DNA from 3 places in the Janthinobacterium sp. PSPC1-1 genome. Region 3 is predicted to be linked to each of the others. Evidence: predicted binding sites of a transcription regulator. Region 3 holds the regulator's gene; each other region holds the start of a gene.
The links. The regulator sigma-54, encoded in region 3, starts transcription at its own class of promoters, with help from an activator protein. The targets are predictions, from matches to a motif close to TGGCANGNAANCTGCTTT.
Positions count from the first base shown of each region.

Region 1: ACP7EG_RS27495 (beta-propeller fold lactonase family protein) is a predicted target of sigma-54. The motif match lies at 2,875-2,892, and genes of this name have one in related genera.
Region 2: urtA (urea ABC transporter substrate-binding protein) is a predicted target of sigma-54. The motif match lies at 6,061-6,078, and genes of this name have one in related genera.

Region 1 is NZ_JAFCWP010000016.1:1,218-11,051, forward strand. Features, by position in the region: gene ACP7EG_RS27485 (substrate-binding periplasmic protein) at 1-554, shown strand, start outside; gene ACP7EG_RS27490 (TonB-dependent receptor family protein) at 614-2,752, opposite strand; gene ACP7EG_RS27495 (beta-propeller fold lactonase family protein) at 2,957-3,913, shown strand; gene adh (aldehyde dehydrogenase) at 4,263-5,783, shown strand; gene ACP7EG_RS27505 (DUF779 domain-containing protein) at 5,838-6,227, shown strand; gene ACP7EG_RS27510 (PQQ-dependent methanol/ethanol family dehydrogenase) at 6,277-8,022, shown strand; gene ACP7EG_RS27515 (porin) at 8,310-9,470, shown strand; gene ACP7EG_RS27520 (4Fe-4S binding protein) at 9,558-9,834, shown strand, end outside.
Region 2 is NZ_JAFCWP010000001.1:872,994-882,827, reverse strand. Features, by position in the region: gene ACP7EG_RS04030 (chromate transporter) at 1-235, shown strand, start outside; gene urtE (urea ABC transporter ATP-binding subunit UrtE) at 375-1,073, opposite strand; gene urtD (urea ABC transporter ATP-binding protein UrtD) at 1,076-1,906, opposite strand; gene urtC (urea ABC transporter permease subunit UrtC) at 1,903-3,018, opposite strand; gene urtB (urea ABC transporter permease subunit UrtB) at 3,015-4,616, opposite strand; gene urtA (urea ABC transporter substrate-binding protein) at 4,754-6,007, opposite strand; gene ACP7EG_RS04000 (DUF4349 domain-containing protein) at 6,209-6,997, opposite strand; gene ACP7EG_RS03995 (transglutaminase-like domain-containing protein) at 7,014-7,625, opposite strand; gene ACP7EG_RS03990 (DUF2760 domain-containing protein) at 7,899-8,477, shown strand; gene ACP7EG_RS03985 (Hsp70 family protein) at 8,474-9,834, shown strand, end outside.
Region 3 is NZ_JAFCWP010000002.1:585,195-595,028, forward strand. Features, by position in the region: gene ACP7EG_RS10140 (cation:proton antiporter) at 1-721, opposite strand, end outside; gene ACP7EG_RS10145 (KpsF/GutQ family sugar-phosphate isomerase) at 806-1,840, shown strand; gene ACP7EG_RS10150 (KdsC family phosphatase) at 1,840-2,373, shown strand; gene lptC (LPS export ABC transporter periplasmic protein LptC) at 2,416-3,027, shown strand; gene lptA (lipopolysaccharide transport periplasmic protein LptA) at 3,053-3,616, shown strand; gene lptB (LPS export ABC transporter ATP-binding protein) at 3,616-4,371, shown strand; gene ACP7EG_RS10170 (RNA polymerase factor sigma-54) at 4,376-5,854, shown strand; gene hpf (ribosome hibernation-promoting factor, HPF/YfiA family) at 5,924-6,286, shown strand; gene ACP7EG_RS10180 (enoyl-CoA hydratase/isomerase family protein) at 6,420-7,505, shown strand; gene rapZ (RNase adapter RapZ) at 7,506-8,369, opposite strand; gene hprK (HPr(Ser) kinase/phosphatase) at 8,613-9,548, opposite strand; gene ACP7EG_RS10195 (PTS sugar transporter subunit IIA) at 9,585-9,834, opposite strand, start outside.

The sequences.
Region 1 (9,834 bases), on a different contig from region 3:
AGGGCCATTACCTCGGTTATGGTCCCGCCGACGTGATGCTGCATGTGCCAGTCGACAAGAAGTTGATGGCCGATAACGACAAGGTCGAAATCTTTGCGCCGTATTACGTGGAAACGGTGCGCCTGGTGCGCAGTGCGCAAGCCGTGCCGCAGTTCGATGGCGTCGCTTCGCTGGCCGGCAAGCGCATCGGCGTGGAAAAGGTCTCGATCGCCGCCATGCTGATGCTGGGTGAAGACAATGGCAAGTACCGTGACGACGTACGTATCTTCGACACGGCCGCCGAAGCCTTGCAGCAATTGCAGGCGGGCAAGCTCGACGCCGTGCTGGCGAATCGTTCGGAAATCGAGTCGGTGCTGAAAAGCGATCCCGCTTTCCCCTTGAGCGAAGTGGCGTTCGCCCGCTTGCCGCGTGCCGGCTGGGCCGTGGGCCTGGCCGTCAGCCGCCAGCAGCTCGACGTGGGCAAGTTGCTGCAGGCAGCCATGAACGAGATGGCGGCCAGCGGCGAATTGAAAGCCATCTTTGAGAAATATGGGGTGAAGGAAGCACGGCCGTAACAGGCCATGTTGAATGACAATAAAGCCCGCGCATCGGAAGAGGCGCGGGCTTTTTCTTTTTAGAAATTATATTGGGCGCTGACACCCAGCAGCCAATTGCGTCCCGGCGCCGCTTCATAGTAGCGCTTGTTGCTGTCGCCGACGATGACGGAGCCCACGTAGGTCTTGTCGAAAAGATTGTTCAGGCGGGCAAACTCCTTGAAGCGCCAATTCCCTACGTTTTGTTTGGCGTTGAAGCGCGCATTGAACACCGTGTAGCCGGGCGCCGGCTTTTCGCTGTTGCTGTCCTCCGCGTAGACCTGATTGCTGGCCACGCTTTCCAGCGCTGCGCCAAAACGGTCCAGCGTATCTTTCCAGGCCAGTTCCGCGAACAGGTTGGCGCTGGGGACGCCCGGCAAACGGCTGCCTTCGCGCACGCTGCCAAAGGCCTGGTCGTACACAGCGTGCAGGCTGGTGAGCGCCACTTTTGCCGTGAAGCCATACGGCAGGTTCGAATCCAGCGACACTTCCATACCCTGGCGCAAGGTTTTACCCGCATTGCGATAGCTGGTGCGCCCGCCGCTGGACTTGTCGACCACCAGTTCGTCAGTCGTCTTGATCTGGAACACGGCCGCATTCACATGCGTGTTGCTATTGATTCTGGCCTTGACGCCCGCTTCCAGGTTGGTGCTGGTGGCCGGTTTCAGTTGGTAATTGAAGCCGCCGCCCGTGCCCGAGTAAAACAGTTCATTCAAGGTAGGCGCTTCGAAGCCGCGCGCGGCGCTGGCGTACACGTTGACGTTCGGCGTCAGTTTATACAGCAGGCCCAGCACCGGTGTCGTGTGGCTGAATTCCAGGCTGCCGCTATCGTTGCCATTGCTGAGGAAGTGGTCGCTAACTTCCACTTTCATTTTGCTGTAGCGCACACCTGCGCTGAGCAGCCATGGCCCGCTTTGCCATTCCGCCTGGATATACGGGTCGAGGCTGGAGACGACATCCTGCTCGTCGCGGCGCAGCTTGCCCTTTACGCCGAAGCTATTGCCGATGAAGTTTTCATAGCCGGTGCGGTCATCGCTGGAGCGACCGTAATCGATGCCGATGGTAGTGCTCAGCTTGCCGCCGGCCAGCTGGTTGACGTGCAGCCAGTTGGTATCGATGCCGTAGAACTGACGCTGGAAGTCGACTACGCCGCCAGAATGGCTGGCCGGTGCCTGGAAACCCTTGGTAAAGGCCTGGTACTGGATCACGTCGCGGTTGCCGCCATACACCATCACATGCAGGCGGTCATCGCCGAATGATTGCTCGTAGGTGGCGCCGATTTGCTGATGGTCGATGCTCTTGCGTGTGTTGTAGCGCTCGGCCAGCGTGCGCTTCGGATTTTGCGTATCGGTGGTGTCGATTTCGCCGGCGCGCGGGTTGGCGGCAAACGTGTCCCAGGTGGCGCCCAGCGGATCTTGCGTATTGCCCTGGTGCAGGCTGTTGGCGACGATGGTCAGCTTGCTGTCCGCATTGGGCTTGACGGTGATCTTGCCGAACGCCTGTTCGCGCGTGGCGGCGCTGTGGTCGCGGAAACCGTCCGTGCGGAAGCGCGAACCGTCGAGCACGTAGCCGATGCCGCCTGCCTGGCCTTGTGCCGTCAAGTCCACCTTGCTGGTGCCGAAACTGCCGCCCGTCACATTCAATTCGACGGACGGGGGATTTTTCCCATCCTTGGAAAACAGCTGGATCACGCCGCCAGAATGGTTGCCATAGATGGCAGAAAACGGTCCGCGCAGCACTTCGATGCGCTCGGCCGTATCAAGGTTGAAGGTAGCGGCCTGGCCCTGGCCGTCGGGCATGCTGGCGGGAATGCCATCGCTGATCAGTTTGACGCCGCGCACGCCGAAGGCCGAGCGGGCGCCGAAGCCGCGCGACGAGATTTGCAAGTCTTGCGCGTAGTTCTGGCGGTTCTGCACAACCAGGCCCGGCACGGCGGCCAGCGCCTCTGACGCGTTGACGCGGATTTGGCCATCCTGGATGCGGGCGCTGTCGACCACGTCGATCGAGGCCGGCACTTCCTGGCTGGGGTGGGCGATGCGGCTGCCGCTGACGACCACCGTATCCATGAGTTGCCCGTTGGCCAGGTTAGCTGCCTCGGCGGCGAAAACGTGGGGGGCGAGGGTGGCGCTGCCGGCGACAAACAGGCTGGCAATGGTGTTCAAGCGGAAACGATGCTGCATGCGGGTTCTCCAATGTGAATAAAAGCCTGCTTGAGCGCGTGAGCGGCGCAGGTCTGCATAGTTGTATCAAGCAATATGCCTGCCATGTCTCCATTGGTGGGCTGAAATTATACGCGTGTCAGTGGCACGGCGTTTGCATGCAGAAATGTTCAGATGCGCCGATACCGCGCGCTTTCCCCTCGTTTTGCCATTGAAAAGGTGATTATGCCCAACTTCTTCTCGCGCTTGCGCCAGGTGTGCTGGCTGCTGCCTGTGCTTGCCAGCAGCGCTCTCCAGGCCGCTCCTTTTGCCTATGTCCCCAATGAAAAATCGGGCACCCTCAGCGTGATCGACACGGCGACCGACCAGGTGGTGCACCAGATCGCGGCAGGCAAGCGTCCGCGTGGCATCGCCGCCGACCCCACCGGACGGCAATTGTTTGTCACCGATGCTGCCAGCAGCGCTTTGTTGCTGATCGATAACGCGAGCGGCACGCCCGTGCGCACGGTGGCGCTGGGCAAGTCGCCCGAAGGCGTCAGCGCTTCGCCGGACGGTCGTTACGTGGCCGTGGCCGTCGAGGAAAACAATAGCGTGGCCTTGCTCGATGGCCAGACGGGCGTCTTGCTCGCCGACATCAAGGTGCAAGGGCGTAACCCGGAACATGCTGTGTTCAGCCCTGATGGGCGCTGGCTGCTGGTCAGCGCGGAAGAGGCCGAGCAAGTCGATGTCATTGACGTGGCGCAACGCCGCCAGGTGGCTTCTATTGCCGTGGGCCTGCGGCCGCGCGGTATCGGTTTCAGTCCGGACTCCGGCCGCGCCTACGTGGCGTGCGAACTGGTCAACGCCGTGTATGTGATCGACATGGCCGCGCGCAAGGCCGTCGCCACCATTCCAGCGGGCAAGAATGCCAACGGCATCGCCGTCCACCCCGGCGGTAAACAGGTGTATGTCTCGAACGGCACGGACGGCACGGTGATGGTGATTGATACGGCCAGCAACAAGGTCACAGCCACCATTCCCGTCGGCAAGCGCCCGTGGAATATGGCCATCACGCCTGATGGCAGCAAGCTGTACGTGGCCAATGGCCGCTCGAACAGCGTTTCCGTCATCGATACGGCCAGCGCGCGCAAGGTGGCCGATATTGCCGTGGGCGAATTGCCCTGGGGCGTGGTGATACGGTAGTGATACAGGCGCAGGTGTTCCAGTCTGGTACACCTGTTCCATTGTGCAGCGGTGCAGGGAATGTGATGCGGGCTGGTGGCGAGGCTGGCACGGATTGGAACAGGGGCCGCGCCGCTTGTTCAAAACGCCAACAGACGCACGCCCTCCGCTCAAGCCCGGGGCATGCGCTGAAAAGCGCGCCGGTATTGATGCCACGCCCTTGTAACAAGGGTAAAACCCGCTAAGTTGGTAGTGCGGCGGCGAGCTGGCACGGCATTTGCGGAAGACTCCGTGTACTCACCCCATCTGTACCAGGACGTTTGATTTTAATTAAATTATTTCCATTCTAATTAACCCGATAGAGGACGACATGAATCTCGCAGACATCAGCAAACTGGGCGTAGCCAATCCCTTCAAACAACGCTATGACAATTACATCGGCGGTCAGTTCGTTGCACCAGTAAAAGGTGAATACTTTCCTAACATCACGCCGATCACGGGCTTGCCGTTTTGCGAAATCGCCCGTTCCACGGCGGAAGATGTCGAGTTGGCGCTGGACGCCGCGCATGCCGCCAAGGATGCCTGGGGCAAGACTTCACCCGCCGAGCGCGCCAATATCCTGAACCGCATCGCCGACCGCATCGAACAAAACCTGAGCCTGATCGCCACGGCGGAAACCATCGATAACGGCAAGCCGATCCGCGAAACGATGAATGCCGACATTCCGCTGGCCATCGACCATTTCCGTTACTTCGCCGGCTGCATCCGCGCGCAGGAAGGTTCCGTCGCGCAAATCGACGCGGAAACCTATGCCTATCACTACCATGAGCCGCTGGGTGTTGTGGGCCAGATCATCCCGTGGAATTTCCCGATTCTGATGGCCGTGTGGAAACTGGCGCCAGCCCTGGCCGCCGGCAATTGCGTCGTCTTGAAACCGGCCGAGCAAACCCCCGCTTCCATCATGGTGTTGATCGAACTGATCGGCGACTTGCTGCCACCGGGCGTGTTGAACATCATCAACGGTTTCGGCCTGGAAGCGGGCAAGCCGTTGGCGTCGAGCAAGCGCATCGCCAAGATCGCCTTTACGGGTGAAACGGGCACGGGCCGCCTGATCATGGGGTATGCCGCGCAAAACCTGATTCCCGTCACCCTGGAGCTGGGCGGCAAGTCGCCGAACATCTTCTTTGAAGATGTGATGGATGCCGATGATGATTATTTCGACAAGTGCCTGGAAGGCTTCACCATGTTTGCGCTGAATCAAGGCGAGGTGTGCACCTGCCCATCGCGCGTGCTGATCCAGGAATCGATTTACGAGAAATTCATCGAACGGGCCTTGAAGCGCGTGGCCGCCATCAAGCAGGGCAATCCGCTCGATGCCAGCACCATGATCGGCGCCCAGGCGTCGCAGGAGCAGCTGGAAAAAATCCTGTCCTACCTCGACATCGGCCGCCAGGAAGGCGCCGAAGTGCTGGCTGGCGGCGAGCGCCATACGCAGGCAGGCGACCTGGAGGGCGGTTACTACGTGCGTCCGACGGTGTTTAAGGGCAACAACAAGATGCGCATCTTCCAGGAAGAGATCTTTGGACCAGTCGTGTCCGTGACCACTTTCAAGGATGAGGCCGAAGCGCTGGCGATTGCCAACGATACCTTGTACGGCCTGGGTGCCGGCTTGTGGACGCGTGACGGTTCGCGCGCCTTCCGCATGGGACGCGCCATCCAGGCGGGCCGCGTATGGACCAATTGCTACCACCTGTATCCAGCCCACGCCGCATTCGGCGGCTACAAGCAATCGGGTATCGGCCGTGAAAACCACAAGATGATGCTCGACCACTACCAGCAAACGAAGAACTTGCTGGTGAGCTATAGCCCGAAAGCCTTGGGCTTCTTCTAAACCGGCAACAGGCGCCGCGCCCTTAGCCGGGGGCGGCGCGCAGAAAGGGATGCCATGAGTGCAGCAATTGCCCGGGTGGTCGCCACCGATGCGGCGCTGGAAATGATGGACAAGTTGCGCCAGCGTCACGGCCCGCTGATGTTTTTCCAGTCGGGCGGCTGCTGCGACGGCAGTGCGCCCATGTGTTATGCGCTGGGCGAGTTCGATGTCAGCGATACCGATATCTATCTCGGCAACTTGAATGGCACACCGTTTTACATGGGACTCGAGCAATTCGAGTACTGGGAGCATACCCAGTTGATTATCGATGTGGTCGATGGCAATGGCGGCATGTTTTCACTCGACAACGGCACGGGCAAGCGCTTCCTGACGCGCTCGCGCCTGTTCACCGATGAAGAGTGCGCGCTGTTGCATGCCCAGCCGCATGAGCACCGCAAGACCTGATACACACATACTAATAAAACAGAGGGAGATGATTGTGCAGAAAAAAATCATGGGGATCGTCGTCGGTTTGGGGTTGGCATCCTTGGCCTCATTGGTCCAGGCGGCCGACGTGGGCAATGTCACCAATGCCATGCTCGACAACACGGCGAAGAATCCGGCCAGCGTGCTGTCGTTTGGCATGGGCACGCAGGGTCAGCGCTACTCACCGTTGACGCAGATCAATGACAAGACCGTGGCCAAGCTGGTGCCGGCCTGGTCGTTCTCGTTTGGCGGCGAAAAACAGCGGGGCCAGGAGTCGCAGCCGCTGATTCATAACGGCAAGATGTTCGTCACGGCATCGTATTCGCGCATCTTTGCTGTCGACTTGAAAACGGGCGCCAAGCTGTGGAAGTATGAGCATCGCTTGCCGGACGGCATCATGCCGTGCTGCGACGTGGTCAACCGCGGTGCCGCCCTGTATGGCAACCTGGTGATTTTCGGCACGCTCGACGCCTACCTGGTGGCGCTGGACCAGAACACGGGCAAGATCGTCTGGAAAGAGAAAGTGGACGATTATGCGGCCGGCTACTCGATGACGGCCGCGCCGCTGATCGCCGAAGGCTTGCTGCTGACGGGCGTGTCGGGTGGCGAATTCGGCATCGTGGGGCGGGTCGAAGCGCGCAACCCGATGACCGGCGACCTGGTATGGAGCCGTCCGACGGTGGAAGGCCATATGGGCCACCGCTACGACAAGGACGGCAAGGCCATCGATAACGGCGTATCCGGCACGGTCAACAAAACCTGGCCGGGCGACCTGTGGAAGACGGGCGGCGCCTCGACCTGGATGGGCGGCACCTACGATCCGCAAACCAAGCTGGCCTATTTCGGCACTGGCAACCCGGCGCCGTGGAATAGCCACTTGCGTCCTGGCGACAACCTGTATTCCTCGTCCACCGTGGCACTGGACGTCAAGACGGGCCAGATCAAATGGGCGTATCAAAACACGCCCAATGATGCCTGGGATTTCGATGGCGCCAACGAGTTCGTCACCTTCGACATGGATGGCAAGCGCTACGGCGGCAAGGCCGACCGCAACGGTTTTTTCTATGTTATCGATGCAAACAACGGCAAGCTGCAGAACGCCTTTCCGTTTGTGAAGAAAATCACCTGGGCCAGCAGCATCGACCTGAAAACGGGACGGCCGAACTATATCGCCGCCGGCCGCCCAGGCGACCCGACCAAGGGAGAAGAGGGCAAGAAGGGCACGACCGTGTTTGCCGCGCCCGCTTTCCTCGGTGCAAAAAACCAGATGCCGATGGCGTACTCGCCGCAAACCAAGCTGTTCTACGTTCCCGCCAACGAATGGGGCATGGACATCTGGAACGAGCCGATCAGCTATAAGAAGGGTGGCGCTTTCCTCGGTGCCGGTTTTACTATCAAGCCCTTGTTTGACGACTACATCGGCGCCATGCGCGCCATCGATCCGAAGACGGGCAAGATCGTCTGGGAAATCAAGAACAACGCGCCGCTATGGGGCGGCGTGATGAGCACGGCCGGCAATCTGGTGTTCTACGGCACGCCGGAAGGCTTCCTGAAAGCCGTCGACGCGAAGACGGGCAAGGAACTGTGGAAATTCCAGACGGGCTCCGGCGTCGTGGCGCCGCCCGTCACCTGGCAGGATGGCGACACGCAATATGTAGCCGTCGTATCTGGCTGGGGTGGCGCGGTGCCGCTGTGGGGTGGCGAAGTGGCGAAGAAGGTCAACTTCCTGGAACAGGGCGGCTCCGTGTGGGTCTTCAAACTGGCATCGAAGTAAGGGGGTGAAACGCCCGGGCCATTCGGACGGGTGTCTCCCTGTCCGCCGGGCGCTTTCTTTTTTCTGACGGCCCAGGCCGTCAGTTTTTTGTTTACCTGTAGCTCCGCTACGCATACTTGCGGTCAAAAAATGAACACTATCTGTGGCAATTGATCCGCTGCTGCACACGTTAACGACGCTTTTTCTCCTTCTCCCTCTGAGTCGTGCTGGGCACGCTTATTGCCAAAGCTTGAGGTACATCAATCACTGGTGTGCACACTAAAAACAGAGAAGAAAGAGGAGAAGCAATGAACACATTGATCAAGCTGGGGAGCCTGGGTGTCATGACAATCGCAGCGATGGGGCAGGCGCAAGCCGTCGATATCAAGGCGGGCGACTGGACCGTGTCGGTGGGCGGCATCGTCAACGCTTATTACACGCAAGTGTCGTGTTCGGGCGATGCAGTGGGAGGGCTGGCGCTGGGCGGCCAGGCGCTCGGTTGCGGCGGCGAGAAGGACCGCACGACGATTGGCAACGGCTTGCTGCCGAATGGCTTGATCACCTCGGCAAGCTCGCGCCTGGGCGAGTACGACGTGAAAGCCTTGATCGGCATCTACAACTCGACGGCCACCGACAGCGCCATCAGCCAGAACAGCGTGGTCGATGTGCGCCAGGCCTTCTTCACGTTCGGCAATGCGGAAATGGGCACCTTCAAGCTGGGCCGCGACTACGGTATCTTCGGCGCGAATGCGATCCTGTCCGACATGACCTTGTTGGGTTCGGGCGCACCCGTGCAAGCGACGCAACGGGGCCGGGTGACCCTGGGCCATATCGGCGCCGGCTATACGTATCTGGGCAACTATGGCCAGATCATGTACAGCTCGCCGAAGTCCGGCGGCTTTGGCGTCGATGTGGCGCTGGTCAGCCCCGTTTCCGATACGCCCATCGTGGCAGGCTCGACCTATTCTTCGAAGTCGAGTCCGCAAGTGCAGGCGCAAGTGACGTATGCGCAGGAAGGCTTGAAAGCGTGGCTGGGCGTGAAGTCGCAAAAATTCACCTCGAAAACGCCAGGTGTCGATGACCTGACCATGCGCGGCGTGGAAGTGGGCGGCTCGTACCAGATGGGCCCGGCCGGCGTGCTGGTCAACTTCCAGGGAGGCAAAGGATTGGGGATACTCTCCGATGCGGACCAGGGCGATACCAAGTCGAAGAACTGGCTGTTGCAAGGCACGTACAAGACGACGGACAAGTTGAAGCTGGGCTTGTCCTACGGCATCAGCAAGAACGACGACAACACGGCCGGCACGGGCGGCTTGAAGTCGAACGCCAACCTGACCCTGGGCGCGTACTACTCGCTCAACAGCGCGATCACCCTGGTGGGCGAACTGGGCCAGACGCGCTCGAAAGGCTTTACGGGCGGCGAAGCGAAGATGAATGGCGTGTCGCTGGGCGGCATCATTTTCTTCTAATTAATGAACGCGGCGCCTTGCGACAGGGCGCCGCACGGAGCACGGTGCATGCGGATAATGCGGTTGTTCATTGGATGCTGGTTATTTTTGTTCATTCTGGGGCAGGCGTGGGCGGGTGTGCTCACCAAGGCCGAGCTGGCACGGCGCTTTCCTGCTCCCATCGTCGTCGGCGACAAGGAAACCGACTTGCCCGTCTGGCCCTTGTTCCGGCAAAACGCCACGGCCACCGAACTGGTCGGCTACGTGTTTGAATCGGTGGACCTGGCGCCGATTCCCGGCTTTTCCGGCGTGCCCGTCAATCTGCTGATCGCCATCGATCCGAAAGGCAGTTTTCTGGACGTCGCCGTGCTGTCGCAGCACGAAC
Region 2 (9,834 bases), on a different contig from region 3:
CCGCAACCGCGACCTGCGCCCCGTGCGTGCCTTCAAACAAGGCATGGCGCCCATCGTCGTCGCCCTGCTGATTTCCACGGGCATGATACTGGGCGGCGCCAACCATGACCTCCGCACGGACTGGCCCCTGTGGAGCCTGTCCATCGTGGCCGGCCTGATCATCTGGCGCACGAAGATCCATTTATTGTGGCTGCTGGCGGCCGGCGCCGTACTAGGCTGGTTCCAGCTGGTTTAGTACGCCTATCAAAACCTACTGCGCGTCGTAATTTGCGGCCTGCGATGCTCACTGTACATTCGTACAGTTGCGCTTCTCGACCACAACTTCCTTCCGCTCGCTACGGTTTTGTTAGGCGTTGTTAAGCCAGTTATTAAGCCTACACGGCCAAATGGCGCTTCACATCGTCACCATCCATCTGTTCCGCCGTGCCGCTGGCGACCACGCTGCCGCGCGACAGCACGATGAAGTCGTCGGCCAGTTCGCGGGCAAAATCAAAATACTGTTCGCACAGCACGATGGCCATGTCGCCCCGCTGCTTCAACAAAGAAATGACCCTGCCGATATCCTTGATGACGGAGGGCTGTATACCCTCCGTCGGCTCGTCGAAGATGATCAATTGCGGTTCGGCCAGCAGCGCGCGGGCGATAGCCAGCTGCTGCTGTTGCCCACCCGACAAATCGCCGCCACGCCGCTGCAGCATCTCTTTGAGTACGGGAAACAGTTCATACACGTGGGGATCGATGCGCGAGGCTTGCCTGCCCCGCTTCACCGCCATACCCATCAGCAAGTTTTCCTCGACCGTCAGGCGCGCAAAGATGTCGCGCCCCTGCGGCACGTAGGCGATGCCCAGCTTTGCCCGCGCATGCGGCGCCAGCTTCGTGATGTCGCGCCCGTTAAAGGCCACCGTGCCCTGCGCCACGGGCAGCACGCCCATCAGGCATTTCAACAAGGTCGTCTTGCCCACGCCATTCCTGCCCAGCAAGGCCAGACACTCGCCCTTGCGCGCCGCCAGGTTGATGCCGCGCAAGGTGTGCGAGGAGCCATAGTATTGATTTAACTGTTGTACTTCGAGCATGGTTACCTCCCCAGATAGACTTCGATGACCCGCTCGTCGGCTTGCACTTCGTCCATGCGGCCCTGCGCCAGCAGGGCACCTTCATGCAGCACGGTGACGATGCCTTGCTGGGCAATGTCCGTGACGAAACCCATGTCGTGTTCGACTACCATGATCGAATGCTTGCCGCGCAATTCATTGAGCAACTCCGCCGTGCGCGCCGTTTCCGCGTCCGACATGCCGGCCACCGGTTCGTCCAGCAGGATCAGCTGCGGCTCCTGCATCAAGAGCATGCCGATTTCCAGCCACTGCTTTTGCCCGTGCGACAGCAAGCCCGCCGGCCGCGCCTCGTGACCATTAAGGCGTATCAAACGCAATATGGCTTCGATCTTGCCCTCCTGCTCCGACGTGAGGCGCGCAAACAGGGTGGGCGCCACGCGCTTGTCCATCTTCATGGCCAGTTCCAGGTTATCGAAGACCGTGTGCTGCTCGAACACGGTGGGGCGCTGGAACTTGCGGCCGATGCCCGCGTGGGCGATTTGCGCTTCCGTCATCGTGGCCAGATTCATGGTCTGGCCGAACCAGGCCGTGCCGGACGTGGGCCGCGTCTTGCCCGTAATGACGTCCATCATCGTCGTCTTGCCCGCCCCGTTAGGGCCGATGATGCAGCGCAACTCGCCCACGGAAATATCCAGGCTCAGCTTGTTAATCGCCTTGAAGCCGTCGAACGACACGCTGATGTCTTCCAGATACAAAATGGCGCCATGCGTCGTATCGACGCCCTCGCCTTTCACGCGCGAATACGTGGGGCCAGCTTCGGCGCTGGCCATGCCGGGCAACATGCGGATGCTCATGCGGCCTCCTCTGCCACGACGGGCTTGCGTTTGAGCTTGCTCAACACGCCCAGCATGCCTTGCTGCATGAACAGGGTGACGACGATGAACAGCAGGCCCAGCGCGAACAGCCACAGCTCCGGCAAGGCAGCCGTGAACCAGCTCTTCAAGCCATTCACGGTGAACGCGCCCAGGATGGGACCAATCAAGGTGCCGCGTCCGCCCACGGCCACCCACACGACCATTTCGATGGAGTTGGCGGGCGACATTTCGGACGGATTGATGATGCCCACCTGCGGCACGTACAGAGCACCGGCGATGCCGCACAGCACGGCGGATAAAGTCCAGACGAACAGCTTGAACCATAGCGGGTTATAGCCAAGAAACATCAGCCGCGCCTCGCTGTCGCGCACGCCCTGCAGCACCCGGCCCAATTTCGAGCGGACGATGGCGCGCGCGCCCACCAGCGCCGCCAGCAGGAAGGCCAGGGTCAGCAGGAACAGCACGGCCCGGGTAGCAGGCGCCGTGACGCTATGGCCGAGGATGGTCTTGAAATCCGTGAAACCGTTGTTGCCGCCAAAGCCGGTGTCATTGCGGAAGAACAAGAGCATGAAGGCATACGTCATCGCTTGCGTGATGATGGAAAAATACACGCCCTTGATGCGCGAGCGAAACGCAAAGTAACCAAAGACAAAAGCCAGCACGCCCGGCACCAGCACGACGAGCGCCATGCAATACCAGAAATGTTCGGTAAATGCCCAGTACCACGGGTAAGTTTTCCAGTCGAGAAAGACCATGAAGTCGGGCAAGCTGCTGTGGTACTGGCCCTGGTCGCCGATGGCGCGCATCAGATACATGCCGTGCGCATACGCGCCCAGCGCAAAGAACACGCCGTGGCCCAGGGACAGGATGCCCGTGTAGCCCCAGACGAGGTCCAGCGCCAGCGCGGCCAGCGCGTAGCACATGAACTTGCCCACCAGCGCCACCGTATAGGCGGACACGTGCAGCGCATGCCCTTCGGCAAACACCAGATTAAAAATCGGCAACAGTGCCGCCAGCAGCGTGCATGCGGCAATGGCCAGCCAGACGGGCCGCGTAAACAGGCCCTGCTTTATCGGATAGGAGGTAGTCATTCGACGCTGCGTCCCTTCATGGCAAACAGGCCCTGCGGCCGGCGCTGGATAAAGATGATGATGAACACGAGAATGGCGATCTTCGCCAGCACGGCACCCGCCACCGGTTCGAGGAATTTGTTCACTTCGCCCAGGCCCAGCGCGGCGATCACGGTGCCGGCCAGCTGGCCCACGCCGCCCAGCACCACCACCATGAAGGAGTCGACGATATAGCTTTGGCCCAGGTCCGGCCCCACATTGCCCAGCTGCGACAGCGCTACGCCGCCCAGTCCCGCGATGCCGGAACCGAGGCCGAAAGTCAGCATGTCGACCTTGCCCGTGGCCACGCCCACGCAATCGGCCATGCGGCGGTTTTGCGTGACGGCCCGCACGAACAGGCCCAGCCGTGTCTTGTTCAGGATCAGCCACACGGCCACCACGACGATGACGGCAAAGCCGATGATGGCCAGCCGGTTGTACGGCAGCACGAGGCCGCCCAGCACGCTGACGCCGCCCGACATCCAGGCCGGGTTCGCCACTTCCACGTTTTGCGCACCGAAGATCGTACGCACCGTCTGCATCAGGATCAGGCTGATGCCCCAGGTGGCCAGCAGGGTTTCCAGCGGCCGCCCGTATAGCCAGCGGATCACCGTGCGTTCCAGTGCCACGCCCACCAGGCCGGCGACGAAGAAAGCGGCAGGCAAGGCGGCCAGCAAATACCAGTCCTGCATGGCCGGCAAGTAACTGCGGAAAAACAGCTGGCACAGATACGTCGTGTAAGCGCCTATCATCAGCAATTCGCCATGCGCCATGTTGATGATGCCCATCAAGCCGAAGGTGATGGCCAGGCCCAGCGCGGCCAGCAGCAGCACGCTGCCCAGCGAAATGCCGTAGAACACATTGCCGGCAAATTCCATGCGCGACACTCGTCCCTTGATCTGGCGCATGGTCTCGATGGCGGCCAGCTGCACGGACTCGTCCGGCTCGCCGGCCTTGCCGTCTGGCCCTTTATCCAGCATGGCTTGCAGCACGGGCAACAAGCGCGCATCGCTGCTGCCGGCCAGGTCCTGCACGGCGGCCTTGCGCGTGGCCGCGTCCGGCGCATGCAGGTTGGCGCTGGCGATCAACACTTGCAAGATCTGTTTGATGTCAGCATCGTTTTCCCGTGCCAGCGCCGTGCGGATCAGGGGGATTTGCGCGGGATCGACCGCCTTTTGCAAGGCTTGCGCGGCCGCCAACCGGGCGCTGCGTTCCGGCGCCAGCAACTGCAAGCCCGACAAGGCGCCCGCCACGGCCGCGCGCAAGCGGTTGTTGACCATCACGCCGTCGATGCCGTCCGGCACGGCACCCAGCTGACCCGTGGCCGGATCGTAGGCTTGCTCGCCATCGACGACATACACCTTGCCATCGGGCGCGGCATACAAGGCGTCGCCCTGCAATGCCTGCAATACGCGGGCGGCCTCGGGCGTGGCCAGGGCGGCGATCCGGGCGACGGCCGCAACTCTGGCATCGGGGTCATCGCCGGATAGCGGCTTGAGCAATTCTGGAGGGATGGCGGCCTGCGCCAGCGAGGATAGCAACAGGCAGGCGAGGACCAGCAGTTTGGGGAGGAGCTGCATGCGCATGGATTCCATGTAGTAAAGCCGATGTCTTGATAAGTATCCTTCCCCCAAAGACAAGGACAGGGGTCAGACCCGGCGGGTCTGCCCCCAGCTCTTTGCCTGGGGTTGCGATGACGATTCGACGCGCAAGCTCTTTACAACTTCTGCTTGCCCTCATTGCCCTTGATAAACGGGCTCCACGGCTGGGCGCGGATCGGTTCCTTGGTTTTCCACACGACATTGAATTGCCCATCGGCCTTGATCTCGCCGATCATCACGGGCTTGTGCAGGTGGTGATTCGTCGCATCCATGGTGAGGGTGAAGCCCGAAGGCGCTTTGACGCTCTGGCCAGCCATGGCGGCGATCACCTTGTCCGTCTCCGTCGACTTGGCCTTTTCCACGGCTTGCGCCCACATGTGGATGCCCACATACGTCGCTTCCATGGGGTCGTTCGTCACGACGGAACCCGCGTTCGGCAACTTTTGCGCCACCGCATACGCCTTCCACTGCTTGATGAAAGCCGTATTCACGGGATTCTTGACGGATTCAAAATAATTCCAGGCCGCTAGGTGACCGAGCAGCGGCTTGGTATCGATGCCGCGCAGCTCTTCCTCGCCCACGGAAAACGCGACGACGGGCACGTCCGTGGCTTTCAAGCCCGCATTGCCCAGTTCCTTGTAGAACGGCACGTTGGAATCGCCATTGATGGTGGAAATGACGGCCGTCTTGCCGCCCGTGGAAAACTTCTTGATATTGGCGACGATGGTTTGATAGTCGGCGTGGCCGAACGGCGTGTAGACCTCGCTGATGTCGCTATCCTTGACCCCTTTGCTTTTCAGGAAGGCGCGCAAGATCTTGTTGGTAGTGCGCGGATACACATAGTCCGTGCCCAGCAGCACGAAACGCTTGGCGCCGCCGCCATCCTTGCTCATCAGGTATTCCACCGCCGGGATCGCCTGCTGGTTCGGTGCGGCGCCCGTATAAAACACATTCTTTTCCAGCTCCTCGCCCTCGTATTGCACCGGGTAAAACAGCAGGCTGTTGAGTTCCTTGAACACGGGTAACACCGATTTGCGCGACACGGACGTCCAGCAGCCGAACACCACGGCCACTTTATCTTGCGCCACCAACTGGCGCGCTTTTTCCGCAAACAGGGGCCAGTTCGATGCGGGATCGACCACCACGGCTTCCAGCTTCTTGCCCAGCACGCCACCCTTGGCATTGATCTCGGCGATCGTCATCAGCGCCACATCCTTGAGCGACGTTTCGGAAATGGCCATGGTGCCCGACAGGGAGTGCAAGATGCCCACCTTGATGGTATCGGCGGCCAAGGCTGCCTGCATGTAAGTGGACGTGGCCAGGGCCAGTGCGCCGGCGGCGGCCGCTTTCAGGATGATGCGTCGTGACATGGGGACTCCTGTGAATGATTCGTGAGGGGACGGACTGGGCCTACGATGTTGTTAAAGCAGAATGCATGCCAGCGCCGGCAGGCGTCCGCCATGGTGCACGCGACCAGCGCCGCACGAAAAAAAACCTGGCTGCACAAGGACTGTGCAGCCAGGTTTCAAATTGCCGTAAAACGGTGCGCCGGACGCGGCTATCCTTGCGCTTTAATCATTGCGCGGTGTTCCTCTCAGGCGGCGCCAGCCCTTGCGGCCCAACGGGAACAGCAGCACGAACGCGATCAGCCATGGCAGGATATACGCCATGGCCGTGATGGCGTTGGCCACGCCTTCCGACAGGTTTTCCGTGAAATTGCCCAGCGCCCGCTTGACGGGACGCCAGAACGATTGCTTGCCTTCGGCGCTGATGGCCACGTTCAGCAAGTCCGTGTCGATGCGCTGCATCAACAGCGCATTGGCCGCCGTCGCCTGCTCCAGTTCCACTTGCACGGTGGCCAGTTCCTTGGTCACCTTGATCAAGGCATCGACGTTCGCGCCCGAGCGCTTTTCCAGGTCCTGCAATTGCGCCTGGTACTGCTTGAGCATTTCCAGGCGTTTCTTGCTGTCGAGCACGGGACGCCCCAGGTCTTCCACCTTGGTGCCCTGGCTGGTGACGTCGCCGCCGGCCGCGACCAGCGCGACGAGCTTTTTGATGCCGGCCGGCTTGGCGCGCATGCTGATACGCGCGTGCACATAGCGGCCGCCGTCGATGCTGGAATCGAGCAGCAGGCAGCCGTTTTCCGTGTCGGCCTTGCAGGCGGCGACCACTTTTTCATACAGGGGCCGTACTTGCGCCTCATTCGTATCGACGCTGACATTGTGTTCATAGGCAAGAAACTCGCTGCCCTTTTCCTTGCCATCGAGACGCGCAGCGCTGGACTGGCCCGCGCTCTCGCCCTTGCTGCCGCAACCGGCCAGCAGCAACAGGCCGATCAAGCTGATATACACTTTTTTCATGATTTCTTTCTTTGAATTATTTTCGAACCGGCAACATCTCAACATCGGGCAAATGCGCCGCCACATCCTGCACCGTGGCGTAACCGGTCAGGGACGCCACCACCTGCGGCAGCGGTGCCGGCCAGATTTCCGGTAAATCGCGTTCCTCGGGCGCCAGCACGGGAAAAGCCAGCTGTTCCTGCGGTGGCGTGAAGGCGGCAGCGACGCCGGGCTTGTTGCCGCGCGCATCGATGCGGTACCAGCCAAACTCTTGCAGATACACGGCGTTCAAGCCGTGCAGGCAGAACGGCGGCCCCACTTCGCCCACGGCCAGGCGCTGGTAGCACAGGCCGGCAGGAATGCCGTTGGCGCGCAGCAGCGCGGCCAGCAAATGGCTCTTTGCATAACAGTAACCCGTGCCATGCTGCAAGACGTCGGAAGCGCGGCAGGTAACGGGATTGCGCTGGTAATCCCAGCTGTGGGCAATCTCGTCGCGCACGAAGGCAAAGCAGCGGGCCGCGATGGCGGCGTCGCCCACCGCGCCGGCTGCCAGTGCGGCCGCCCTGGCGCGCACGGCCGGATGCTCGCTGTCGATATACGTGCTGCTGGCCAGATAGATGGAAAAGTCGGGGGAAAAGTCGGTAACCATGGCATCAAGATCATGCAAAAAGATAATGCGCGATTCTAGTCGAAACGGCACGAAATCGAGCGTTTCCTTGCGCAGGAACAAAGAAAATCCATGCGTCAGGCTGGCTGCGCCGGGGCCGGCGGCTTTGGCGGCGGCCCGGTAGCTGGTATCATGCGGGCAAACGCAGCCGGCCCGATATGTACGACGGGCCCGGCACCTGCACTACCCTGCGAAGCGGCCACGCCACCCGGCGCGCCGCCGACGCCACCCTACAGATCAGAGAAATGAGTTCCTATGAGCACACCATCGTCCCACCCATCGTTCTGGCGCCGCGTCCCGCTGGCTTTTGGCGCCTTCTTCAGCACCCTGTCGGACGCCGCCTATGCGGCCCGCGTGGAAAAACTGTCCTTGCCCGAAGTGGCGCCGGTGGCCCCTGCTCCTGCGCCAGCCCCCGCGCCGACGCCGGCCGCCGCGCCCGTCATATTAAAAGAAGCCACGCCGGACGCCGCCCTGCAATTGCTGGCCCTGCTGCAACGCGAAGCGCGCCTGATCGACTTCACCCAGGAAAACCTGGGCAGCCATGCCGATGCCGACATCGGCGCGGCCGCCCGCGTGGTGCACGAAGGCTGCGCCAAGGTCATGCGCGAGTATTTCACCATCGAGGCCGTGCGCCAGGAAGCCGAGGGCAGCCGCATCGTCCTGCAGGAAGGGTTTGATTCCGCGCAAGTACGCCTGACGGGCAACGTGGTCGGCTCGGCGCCATTCACGGGCACCCTCAGCCACCGCGGCTGGCGCGCTTCGAGCGTGCGCCTGCCGAAACTGAGCGAGCAGCACGACGCCGCCATCCTGGCACCGGCCGAGGTGGAACTGTGAGCGACACGATCAACCCTACCCCGCGCTACGCCATCGGCATCGACCTGGGTACCACCCACAGCGCCCTGTCGTATGTGAACCTGGTCGAGAGCGACGGCGAAAAGTCCAGCCACGGCGTGCTGAAAGTGCCGCAGCTGTCGGCGCCGGGCACGGTAGAAGAATTGTCACTGCTGCCATCGTTCGTGTATCTGCCGCACGCCGATGAAGTGGCGGCGGGCGACCTGGCCCTGCCCTGGGTCACCGAGGAAGCCGAAGCGCCGTTCGTCGTTGGCGAAATGGCCCGCAGCCGTGGCGCCACCACGCCCATCCGTCTGGTCTCCAGTGCGAAAAGCTGGCTGTGCCACCCGGGCGTGGACCGCCGCGCGGCGATTTTGCCGAACGACGCGCCGGCCGAAGTCGCACGCATTTCACCGATCACGGCCGCCACGCGCTACCTGACGCACTTGCGCCAGGCCTGGGACAACGCCCACCCACAAGCGCCGTTCGCCGAGCAGGAAATCACCGTCACCATCCCCGCCTCGTTCGATCCGGCCGCGCGCGAGCTGACGATGGAAGCGGCGCAGGCGGCCGGCTACACTTCGCTCACCTTGCTGGAAGAGCCGCAAGCGGCCCTGTACAGCTGGATCCAGACCAGCGAAGGACGCTGGCGCAAGGAAGTCAAGCCGGGCGACATCATTTTAGTCGTCGACGTGGGCGGCGGCACCAGCGACTTTTCGCTGATCGCCGTGCTGGAGCGCGACGGCGTGCTGGAACCGCACCGCGTGGCCGTCGGTGAACACATCCTGCTCGGTGGCGACAATATGGACCTGGCGCTGGCCCACCTGGTGGCACGCAAGCTGGCCGCCAACGGCACCCAACTCGACGCCTGGCAAATGCGCGCACTCACTTACGGCTGCCGCAGCGCCAAGGAAAGCCTGCTGGCCGACAGCGGCCTCGATGTGGCACCGATCGTCGTGCCGAGCCGCGGCTCGAAACTGATCGGCGGCTCCATCCGCACGGAACTGACGCGCGCCGAAGTGTCCACCTTCATTCTCGACGGCTTCTTCCCGCAGGTGGAAGCATCGAGCCGCCCTGCCGTGCGCACGCGCGCCGGCCTGACGCAACTGGGCTTGCCGTATGCGCAGGACGCGGCCATCACGCGCCACCTGGCCGCCTTCCTGGGCCGGCAAGTGGCGGCCACCAGCGAACTGGAAGGCTTTGCCGGCCGCCAGTCGCAAGATGCCAGCTTCTTGCATCCGACGGCCGTGCTGTTCAACGGCGGCGTCTTCAAGTCCGACTTGCTGGTGCAGCGCATCATGGCGACCGTCAACGACTGGCTGTACCTGGAAGGCGCGGAACCGGCACGCATGCTGGCCGG
Region 3 (9,834 bases):
CCGTGATCCAGGCCGCGCCCAGCGTGATCAAGAGCAGGTTGAGCATGAACAATTCCTGCGAGCGGCGCTTGGCGACGATGGTCAGCCAGCCGCGCACCAGCTTCTGGCCGATAAACAAGAGCAAAATGAGGACAACCAGGGCCTTGCCGCCCGCCCAGGCCAGGGTTTCGGCCAGATTGTCGGAATCGCGCGTGAGGGCGGGAATCAGGATCAGCAGGGGTACCACGGCCAGGTCCTGGAATAGCAAAATGCCGATGATCTTGCGGCCGTGTTCGCTTTCCAGTTCCAGCCGCTCCGTGAGCATTTTCGAGACGATGGCCGTCGACGACATGGCCAGCGCGCCGCCCAGGGCGAAGGCGGCTTGCCAGCTCAGGTGGATGTAGGCGGACAGGTAGCGTCCGACGAACCAGCCGAAGACGACGGTGGCGATGATGGTGGTGACCACCTGCGCCATGCCAAGGCCGAAGACGATGCGCCGCATGGCGAGAAACTTGGGAAGCGAGAATTCGAGTCCGATGGAAAACATCAGGAAGACGACGCCGAATTCGGCCAGGGTATGGCTGGCTTCGTTCTCGGCTGCCAGGCCCAGCGCGTGGGGGCCGATGACGATGCCGACGGCCAGGTAGCCCAGCATGGGCGGCAGATGCAACATTCTGAAAGCGACCACGCCCAGCACGGCGCTGCCGAGTAACATCAGGGTCAGTTCAAGCGAGGAAAACATGGGTTGCCCGGTGCGGTCAATGGAAATCGTTGTTTGTTGTGACTGGCAAGTTTTTTGCTTTCCTAATTCGTTTATACTTTGGGCATGAGTGTAACCCATGAAAAAACAATGCTGAAAGCTTTTGATCGAATTGACATGCAAGCGACGACCGAGCGCGCCGTCGCGCTGGCCCGTACCACCTTGCAGATCGAGTCCGACGCCATCGTTGCGCTGCGCGAGCGCCTGGCCACGGACGACAGCGTGGGCCGCGCGGTGGCGATGTTGCTGCAATGCAAGGGGCGTGTCGTCGTCTCCGGCATCGGCAAGTCCGGCCATATCGCGCGCAAGATTGCCGCCACCCTCGCTTCCACCGGCACGCCGGCCCTGTTCGTGCATCCGGCCGAAGCGGCCCATGGCGACCTGGGCATGGTTACCTCGGACGATGCTTTTATTGCCATATCGTACTCCGGGGAATCGTCGGAACTGATGGCCATCATGCCCGTCGTCAAGCGTATGGGGGGCGTGCTCATCTCCATGACGGGCAAGCCGAACTCCAGCCTGGCCCAGCTGGCCGACGTCCACCTGGATATTTCTGTTGAGAAAGAAGCCTGTCCGCTGAACCTGGCGCCGACGGCCAGCACCACCGTCACCCTGGCGCTGGGCGACGCGATCGCCGTGGCCTTGCTCGACTTGCGCGGCTTCAAGGAAGAAGATTTCGCCCGCTCGCACCCGGGCGGCGCCCTGGGCCGCCGCCTGCTCACGCACGTGCATGACGTCATGCGCAGCGGCGAACGTGTACCGAAGGTGCCCGTGGACGCTTCCTTGCTGCAGGCGCTGGAAGAAATGACGAAGAAGGGCATGGGCATGACGGCCGTCGTCGATGCGGATGAGCGCCCCGTGGGCGTGTTTACCGATGGCGACTTGCGCCGCATGTTCGAGCGCGTGCAGGATTTCACGCAAGTGGCGATCCGCGACGTCATGCATGCGCAGCCGCGCAGCATCGCACCCGAGCGCCTGGCCGTCGACGCCGTGGCCGTGATGGAGCAGTTCCGCATCAACCAGATGCTGGTCGTCGATGCCGACGGCAAGCTGGTGGGCGCGCTGCATATCCATGATCTGACGCAAGCGAAGGTGATCTGATGGATAGCGTAGCGGACAACCTGGCGCGCGCAGCCAAGGTCAAACTGATGATCTTTGACGTCGATGGCGTGCTCACCGACGGCAGCCTGCATTTCGGCCCGGATGGCGAGATGATGAAAACGTTTAATGTGTATGATGGCCTGGGCATCAAGCTGCTGCAGGAATCGGGCGTGCAGACGGCCATCATCAGCGCGCGCCGCTCGGCCATCACGGCGCGCCGCGCGCAAGACCTGGGCATTACGCATGTGCACCAGGGCGGTCACGACAAGCTGACGCCGTTTCGCGAGCTGCTGGCGCTGACGGGCTTGACGGAAGAGCAATGCGGCTATATCGGCGACGATGTCATCGATGCGCCCATCCTGCGCCGCGTGGGCTTTGCCGTCAGCGTGCCGGGCGGGCGTCCGGAAGTGCAGGGCCTGGCGCACCATGTGACGCAGGCCGGCGGCGGTCGCGGCGCGGTGCGCGAGATCTGCGAATTCCTGCTGCGCGCCCAGGACAACTATGCGCGCGTCATGGCGCCGTTCCTGGAGTGAGGCGCGCCTTGCCGCCAGTGACATTTGAAAGAGTGAAATCCTATGCGTAAGCCAGGAGGCGCCCATCGCTGGCGCATGATTTTTACCGTGCTGGGGGCAGTTGTCTTTGCGCTGGGCAGCTTCTGGCTGCTGGAAGTAATGAACAAGAATGCCCAGGACATCACGGCCAGCAAGCATCAGGATGAGCCCGACTATTTCATCACCAATTTCAGCCTGGTGCGCATGGACTTGACGGGTAAGCCCAGCTATATCGTGTCGGGCACCAAGCTCACGCATTATCCGCTCGATGATTCATCCGATATCGATCAGCCTTTCGTGCGCAAGCTCACGCCAGGCATGCCGCCGATGAACATGAATGCGGAACTGGCGCATATCGACCAGGACAATACCCGGCTGCAACTGCACCGCAATGTCGTGATCGACCGCGTGGCCAGTCCGAAGGCGCAGAACCTGACAGTCAAGACGGAAGCGCTGACGGTATTCCCGGATGAGGAAAGAATGGAAACGGACGTGCCTGTCGATATCCTGACGGGCGCCTCGCGCATCAATGGCGTCGGCATGAAGGCCAATAACGCCACCGGCGTGGTGGAAGTGCAGAATGCGCTGCGCATGGTCCTCCCGCCGAAACCGCGCCCGGCCGCGGCGGCAAAATGACAGAATGAAACAAGGAAACCATACTATGAAGAATATCTTGCTGTTGACCGTATTTTCTCTGGCCATGATGGGCGTGGCGCATGCCGAGAAGGCCGATTCCGAGAAGGAAGCCGTCATCACGGCACGCAGCGGCCATGTTGATGACGTCAAGCAGATTCGCACCCTGACGGGCGACGTCGTGCTGGTCAAGGGCACCCTGACCATGAAGGCAGGCCGGGCCCTGATCACGGAAGATCCGCAAGGCTACCAGTTCATTACCTTCTGGGCCGATCCCGGCAAGCTGGCCACCTTCCGCCAGAAGCGCGATGGCGCGGGCGACCTGTGGGTCGAAGGCGAAGCGGAGCGCGTGGAATACGACAACAAGACGGAAGTGGTGAAACTGTTTTCCAGGGCCAAGCTGACGCGCCTGGAAGGCACGAAAGTGACCGACGTGGCCAATGGCGCCTTCATCTCGTATGACAGCCGCAAGGAAGAATTTGCGATGGAAAATTCCAACAGCGGCACCAGCACCCCGGACGGTGGCAGCGTGCGCATGGTGATCCAGCCGAAGCCCAAGGCACCGGCCACGCCCGCGCCAGGAAAGAAATAATGGACAATACTCGTTGCGGCAGCACCCTGATCGTTCGCGGGCTGCAAAAAACCTATGGCAAGCGGCAAGTCGTGCATGATGTCTCGCTGCAAGTCGAATGCGGCGAAGTGGTGGGTTTGCTGGGCCCGAACGGCGCCGGCAAGACCACCTCGTTCTACATGATCGTCGGTCTGGTGCCGTCCGATGGCGGCACCATCGATATCAGCGGCGTGGATATTTCCCGCCTGCCGATCCACCGCCGCGCGCAGATGGGCCTGTCGTATCTGCCGCAGGAAGCGTCCGTCTTCCGCAAGCTGACGGTGGAAGACAATATCCGCGCCGTGCTGGAAATCCAGACCGTCGAAGGCCGTCCTTTGAAGAAGGCCGAGATCGAGGAGCGCCTGGATAAATTGCTGGCCGACTTGCAAATTGAAAAGTTGCGCGAGAATCAGGCGCTGTCCCTGTCGGGCGGCGAGCGCCGCCGTGTGGAAATCGCCCGCGCGCTGGCCACCGACCCGCGTTTCGTGCTGCTCGACGAACCGTTTGCCGGTGTCGACCCCATCGCCGTGATCGAGATCCAGCGTATCGTGCGCTTCTTGAAGGAGCGCAATATCGGCGTGCTGATCACCGACCATAATGTGCGCGAGACGCTGGGTATCTGCGACCGTGCCTACATCATCAACCAGGGCTCGGTGCTGGCGTCGGGACGCCCCGACGACATCATCGCGAACGAGTCGGTACGCCGGGTCTATCTGGGCGAACACTTCCGCATGTGAGCCAATGAAACAATCATTGCAGCTGCGCACTTCGCAGCACCTGGCACTGACGCCGCAGTTGCAGCAATCGATACGCCTGTTGCAATTGTCTACCCTGGAATTGCACCAGGAACTAGAGCAACTGCTGACGGACAATCCCTTGCTCGAGCGCCTCGACGATCCGCTCGACCATTCGCTGCGCCTGCTGTCCGACGGGGCCCTGAGTTCCACGGCCGCGCCGGCCGAAGCACCGCCCCAGCCGCCAGGCCAGGATGCACCCGCGGCGCCAGCCGAAGCGGAAACCTTTGACGGCGAAGCGGGCGACAGCCCGGCCGCCGCGGATGGCGGCGACAGCGACTGGAGCGAGGCGAGCCGGGGCAAGGCGCCCGACGACGAAGATTCGCGTCCGCAATTGGAGGCCCACCACTGCACCCTGCGCGAGCACCTGATGGAGCAGATGCGCGTGACGGTGCTCGAGTTGCGCGACCGCGCGCTGGTCGAGCTGATCATCGACGCGCTCGACGACAATGGCTACCTGGAAGAGTCGCTCGACGACATCCTGGCGCGCTTGCCGGAAGAGCTGGAAATCGATGCCGACGAGATGCGCACGGCCTTGTCCCTGCTGCAAAGTTTCGATCCGCCCGGTGTGGGTGCGCGCAACGCGTCCGAATGCCTGGCGCTGCAAATCAAGCGCTTGCCGCACGTCGCCATGGTAACGCGGCGCATGGCCCTCGTCATCGTGGAAAAGCACCTGGCCTGGTTTGCCCAGCGCGATTTCAACAAGCTGAAAAAAGCCCTCGATTGCGACGAAGAAGACTTGCGTGAAGCGCAGACGGTGATTCGCCAGTGCAATCCGCATCCGGGCGCCGTGTTCGCCTCGGATGTGTCCGATTACGTGGTGCCCGACGTCGTCGTCAAGCGCGCGCGCAATGGCTGGCAAGTCACCCTGAACAACGACGTCATGCCGCGCCTGCGCGTCAACGCCATGTACGCCAACTTGCTCAAGCAGGGCAAGGGCGAGGGCGCCATGGGCGCGCAATTGCAGGAAGCCAAGTGGCTGATCAAGAATATGCGCCAGCGTTTCGACACGATCTTGCGTGTGGCGCAGGCGATAGTAGAAAGACAAAAGAACTTTTTCTCGCATGGGGCCGTTGCCATGCGCCCCCTTGTGCTCCGTGAAATAGCTGATACACTGGGTTTACACGAGAGTACTATCTCGCGGGTAACAACCCAAAAGTACATGCTGACCCCGCATGGCATGTTTGAGTTGAAATATTTCTTTGGTAGCCACGTCGCCACCGAAGCGGGGGGCGAAGCATCATCGACGGCGATACGGGCATTGATCGTGCAACTGACAGGAGCAGAAGACCCTAAAAATCCTTTATCCGACAGTAAGATTGCGGACATGCTGGGGGAACAAGGCATGGTGATTGCGCGACGTACTGTTGCCAAATACCGGGAAGCGTTGAAAATTCCGCCAGTGAGCCTGCGTAAGTGTTTGTAAGTTTTTTTCGGTTCCTCTGCGGGCCGGATAGGATGGACCGCACGAACCCGATCATCTTTAGGAGTGTGTATGAATCTCACCATCAGCGGACATCATCTCGAAGTGACACCAGCCATCCGTGAATACGTACAAACGAAGCTGGAGCGCGTGAAACGTCATTTCGATCAAGTTATCGATATCGCCGTGATTCTGACCGTGGATAACCTCAAAGAGAAAGAAAAACGTCAAAAGGCCGAAGTCAACCTGCGTCTGAGTGGCAAAACAGTCTATGTGGAAAGCCTGGCGCACGACCTGTATGCCGCAATCGATATCCTGATCGACAAGCTGGACAGGCAAGTGATGAAGTACAAAACCAAAGTGCAAGGGCACGGTAAAGAGGCGATCAAGCATCTGCCAGACAACTCCGAGGAAGACGCCGTCGTCGCCGTTTAAGGCCACCCGCTTCCAGCAGTTGTGATCAACTAAGGGCGCACATTGCGCCCTTTTTTGCGCCCGGACCTTTTGAACGCAATCTTCCCCGCGCAGGCGCTAAAATGTTGGCACTTTCACTTCTTTCCTGCCTGCCATGAGCGACTTCGTCCAGACCTCCATCCGCAACCGCACCGGGCACATCGTGCTCGACCGTCCGAAAGCCTTCAATTCCCTGTCGCTGGAGATGGTGCGCGCCCTGAGTGCCGTCTTGCTGGCCTGGCGCGACGATCCGCAGGTGGACGCCGTCGTGATCCGTTCCAGCAGCGAAAAAGCCCTGTGCGCCGGTGGCGATATCCGTTTCTTTTACGATGCGGGCCTGGCTACGCCGCAAGGCGGCAGTGCATTGCTGGAAGATTTCTTTACGGAAGAATACGCCTTAAATCATGTCATTCATTTTTACCCGAAACCTTATATCGCCGTGATGGATGGCGTGGTCATGGGTGGCGGCATGGGCGTGGCACAAGCCGGGCCCGGCAATCGCTTGCGCATCGTCACGGGCCGCACGCGCATGGCCATGCCGGAAGTCAATATCGGCTTGTTCCCGGACGTGGGCGGCAGTTATTTTCTGTCCCGCCTGGCTGGCCAGCTGGGCCTGTACCTGGGCTTGACGGGCTTGACGATCAACGCGGCCGATGCCCTGTACACGGGGCTGGCCGATGTCTACCTGCCCGAGGCGCAGATGGGGGCGCTGCTGGCCCTGTTCGAATCGACGCCGGGCGAGGCCTTGCCGGTGGCCATCAAGGCGCTGGCGGCACCGTTCCAGGCCGAGGCGGGGGCTTCTCCTTTGGCCACGGCGCGCGCGGCGCTGGACCGCCATTTCGGCGCCCCTTCCGTGGCGGCCATCATGGCGTCGCTGGCGCAGGACGACAGCGCGTTCGCAGGCAAGGCCCTGGCGGCCATGCGTTTGCGTTCGCCGCTGATGATGTCGGTGACCCTGGAATTGCTGCAGCGCGGTGCTCACCTGGGTGTGGCCGACTGCCTGCGCCTGGAGCGCAGCGTGGTGCGCCACAATTTCGCGCATGGCGAAGTGCTGGAAGGCGTGCGCGCGCTGGTGGTCGACAAGGACAATGCGCCACGCTGGAACCCCGCCAGCCTGGACGAGGTCGATGCGGCCATGGTGGCGCGTTTCTTTGTGCCCGTCTGGCCGGCCACGGCGCATCCGCTGCGCCACCTCGACTGATTAAGCGCGCTCGCGGTGGCGCAGCACGACTCTTTCGTTGGGGCCGAAGTATTGCGCCAGCCGTTCCGCCATGTACACGGAGCGGTGCTGGCCGCCCGTGCAACCGAGCGCCACCGTCAGGTAGCTGCGGTTGTCCGATTTGAATGACGGCAACCATTTCTCGATGAAGGCGCGGATGTCGGCCAGCAGTTCCAGCGCGCTCGGCTGCGCGTCGAGGAAGGCGATCACGGGCGCATCGCGTCCGTCGAGCGGACGCAGCGCGAGGTCGTAATAGGGATTCGGCAAGGCCCGCACATCGAAGACGAAATCGGCGTCCAGCGGCACGCCCAGTTTGAAGGCGAACGATTCGAAGAACAGGGTCAGCGGCGCGCGTTCGGAGGCGACGATATCCTTGATCCAGGCGCGCAATTTATTGGCGCTCAGTTCCGAAGTATCGATCACATGGCCCAGCTGTTCGATGGTCGACAGGCGCTCGCGTTCTTCCGAGATGCATTCGATCAGGGTGCGGCGGCTGGCGGGGTTCTGGTTCGGACGCAATTCGTGCGACAGCGGATGGCTGCGCCGCGTTTCCGAGAAGCGCGCCACCAGCGAATGCGTGGTGGCCGTGAGGAACATCACCTTGACGTCGTGCCCCTGGTCGCGCAGCAGGGCCACATTGTGCGGCAGGCTGGACAGCGACTCGGCGCTGCGCGCATCGACGGCGACGGCCAGTTGCGGTGTGCCTTCGTCGAGCAAGGTTTGCACCAGGCTGGGCAGCAAGGCCGGCGGCAGGTTGTCGACACAATAGTAGCCGGTATCTTCCAGCACATTGAGCGCGACGGATTTACCGGAGCCGGATATTCCGGTGATAAGGACGATATGCATACGCCGATCATACAATAAAGATCGGCACTGTGCTCCCAAGGCAATGATCTTTACAAATGATTGCAATTTCATATGTGTATTTCGTAGGTCGGCTTAGCGCAAAGCGGTGCAGCAGGGAATTCACGCAGCATGGCTGCGTGCCTGCGTAACGGTCCTCGCTTGCAAGCGAGGGCTCCTGCCGACACCCGCTAACAATGTTGTCGGATTACGCGGGGCTTTGCCCCGCTAATCCGACCTACGCTGTTAATCGCCACTCATGGCGAGTCGTTGCCGCTCCATGAACTCCTGCAAGGTATCGATGCCGCGCAGCTGCAGAATCGTATTGCGCACGGCCGCTTCCAGCAGCACGGCGATGTTGCGGCCGGCAGCGACGGGGATGACGACCTTGCGCACGGGCAAGCCGAGCACGTCTTCCGTGGGGAACAGGAAGGGCAGGCGTTCGACTTCCTCTTCCAGCGCGTTGCGGCGCACCAGGTGCACGATCAGTTTCAAACGCATCTTGCGGCGCACGGCCGTTTCGCCAAAGATGGCCTTGATATCGAGCAAGCCCAGGCCCCGCACTTCCAGCAGGTTTTGCAGCAGGGGCGGGCAGCGGCCTTCGATCATGTTGGGCGCGATGCGCGAGAATTCCACGGCGTCGTCGGCCACCAGGCCGTGGCTGCGCGAAATCAGTTCCAGCCCCAGCTCGCTCTTGCCCAGACCCGAATCGCCCGTGATCAGCACGCCCACGCCCAGCACGTCCATGAACACGCCATGCATGATGATGCGTTGCGCCAACTTTTTGGACAGGTAGACGCGCAGGAAGTCGATCACTTGCGCGGCCGGCAGCGGGGTCGAGAACAGGGGAATGTTTTGCTCGTCGCAGATGGCGAGGATATCGGGCGGCGTTTCCAGCCCTTGCGCGATGATCAGCGCGGGTGGGCCGCCGGCGATCAGTTCACCGATCACATGGGTGCGCGTGTTGACCTTCAGGCGCTGATAATAATTGATTTCCTGGTGGCCGAAGACCTGGATGCGGCCCGGATGGATCAGGTTCAAGTGGCCTACCTGGTCGGCGGCCGACGAGACGTCGCCCGAGATCAGGCGCTCGCCGCCGGGAAATCCGGCGAACCAGCCCAGTTGCAGACTTTCACGATTATCGTCGTACAGGCGTTGTATCGTCAGCGGCGTTTGCAACATGGCAGTCTTCTTCAGGAGTGGAGGAATACCTGAAGTTTAACCCGTCGCTTGCAGACTGGGTTGCCAATTGACGATGCGCGAATGCACGGATTTCGGTTCCGGATCCGTGGCCAGCGCCGTGCGGAAGGCATCGTCGGAAAACATTTCGGCGATTTCCGACAGGATTTCCAGATGTTGCTGGGTGACATGATCGGGAATCAGCAGGAAAAACAGCAGATTGACGGGCTTGCCATCGGGCGACTCGAACGGAATCGGCTCGGCCAGACGCACGAAGGCGCCCAGCGGG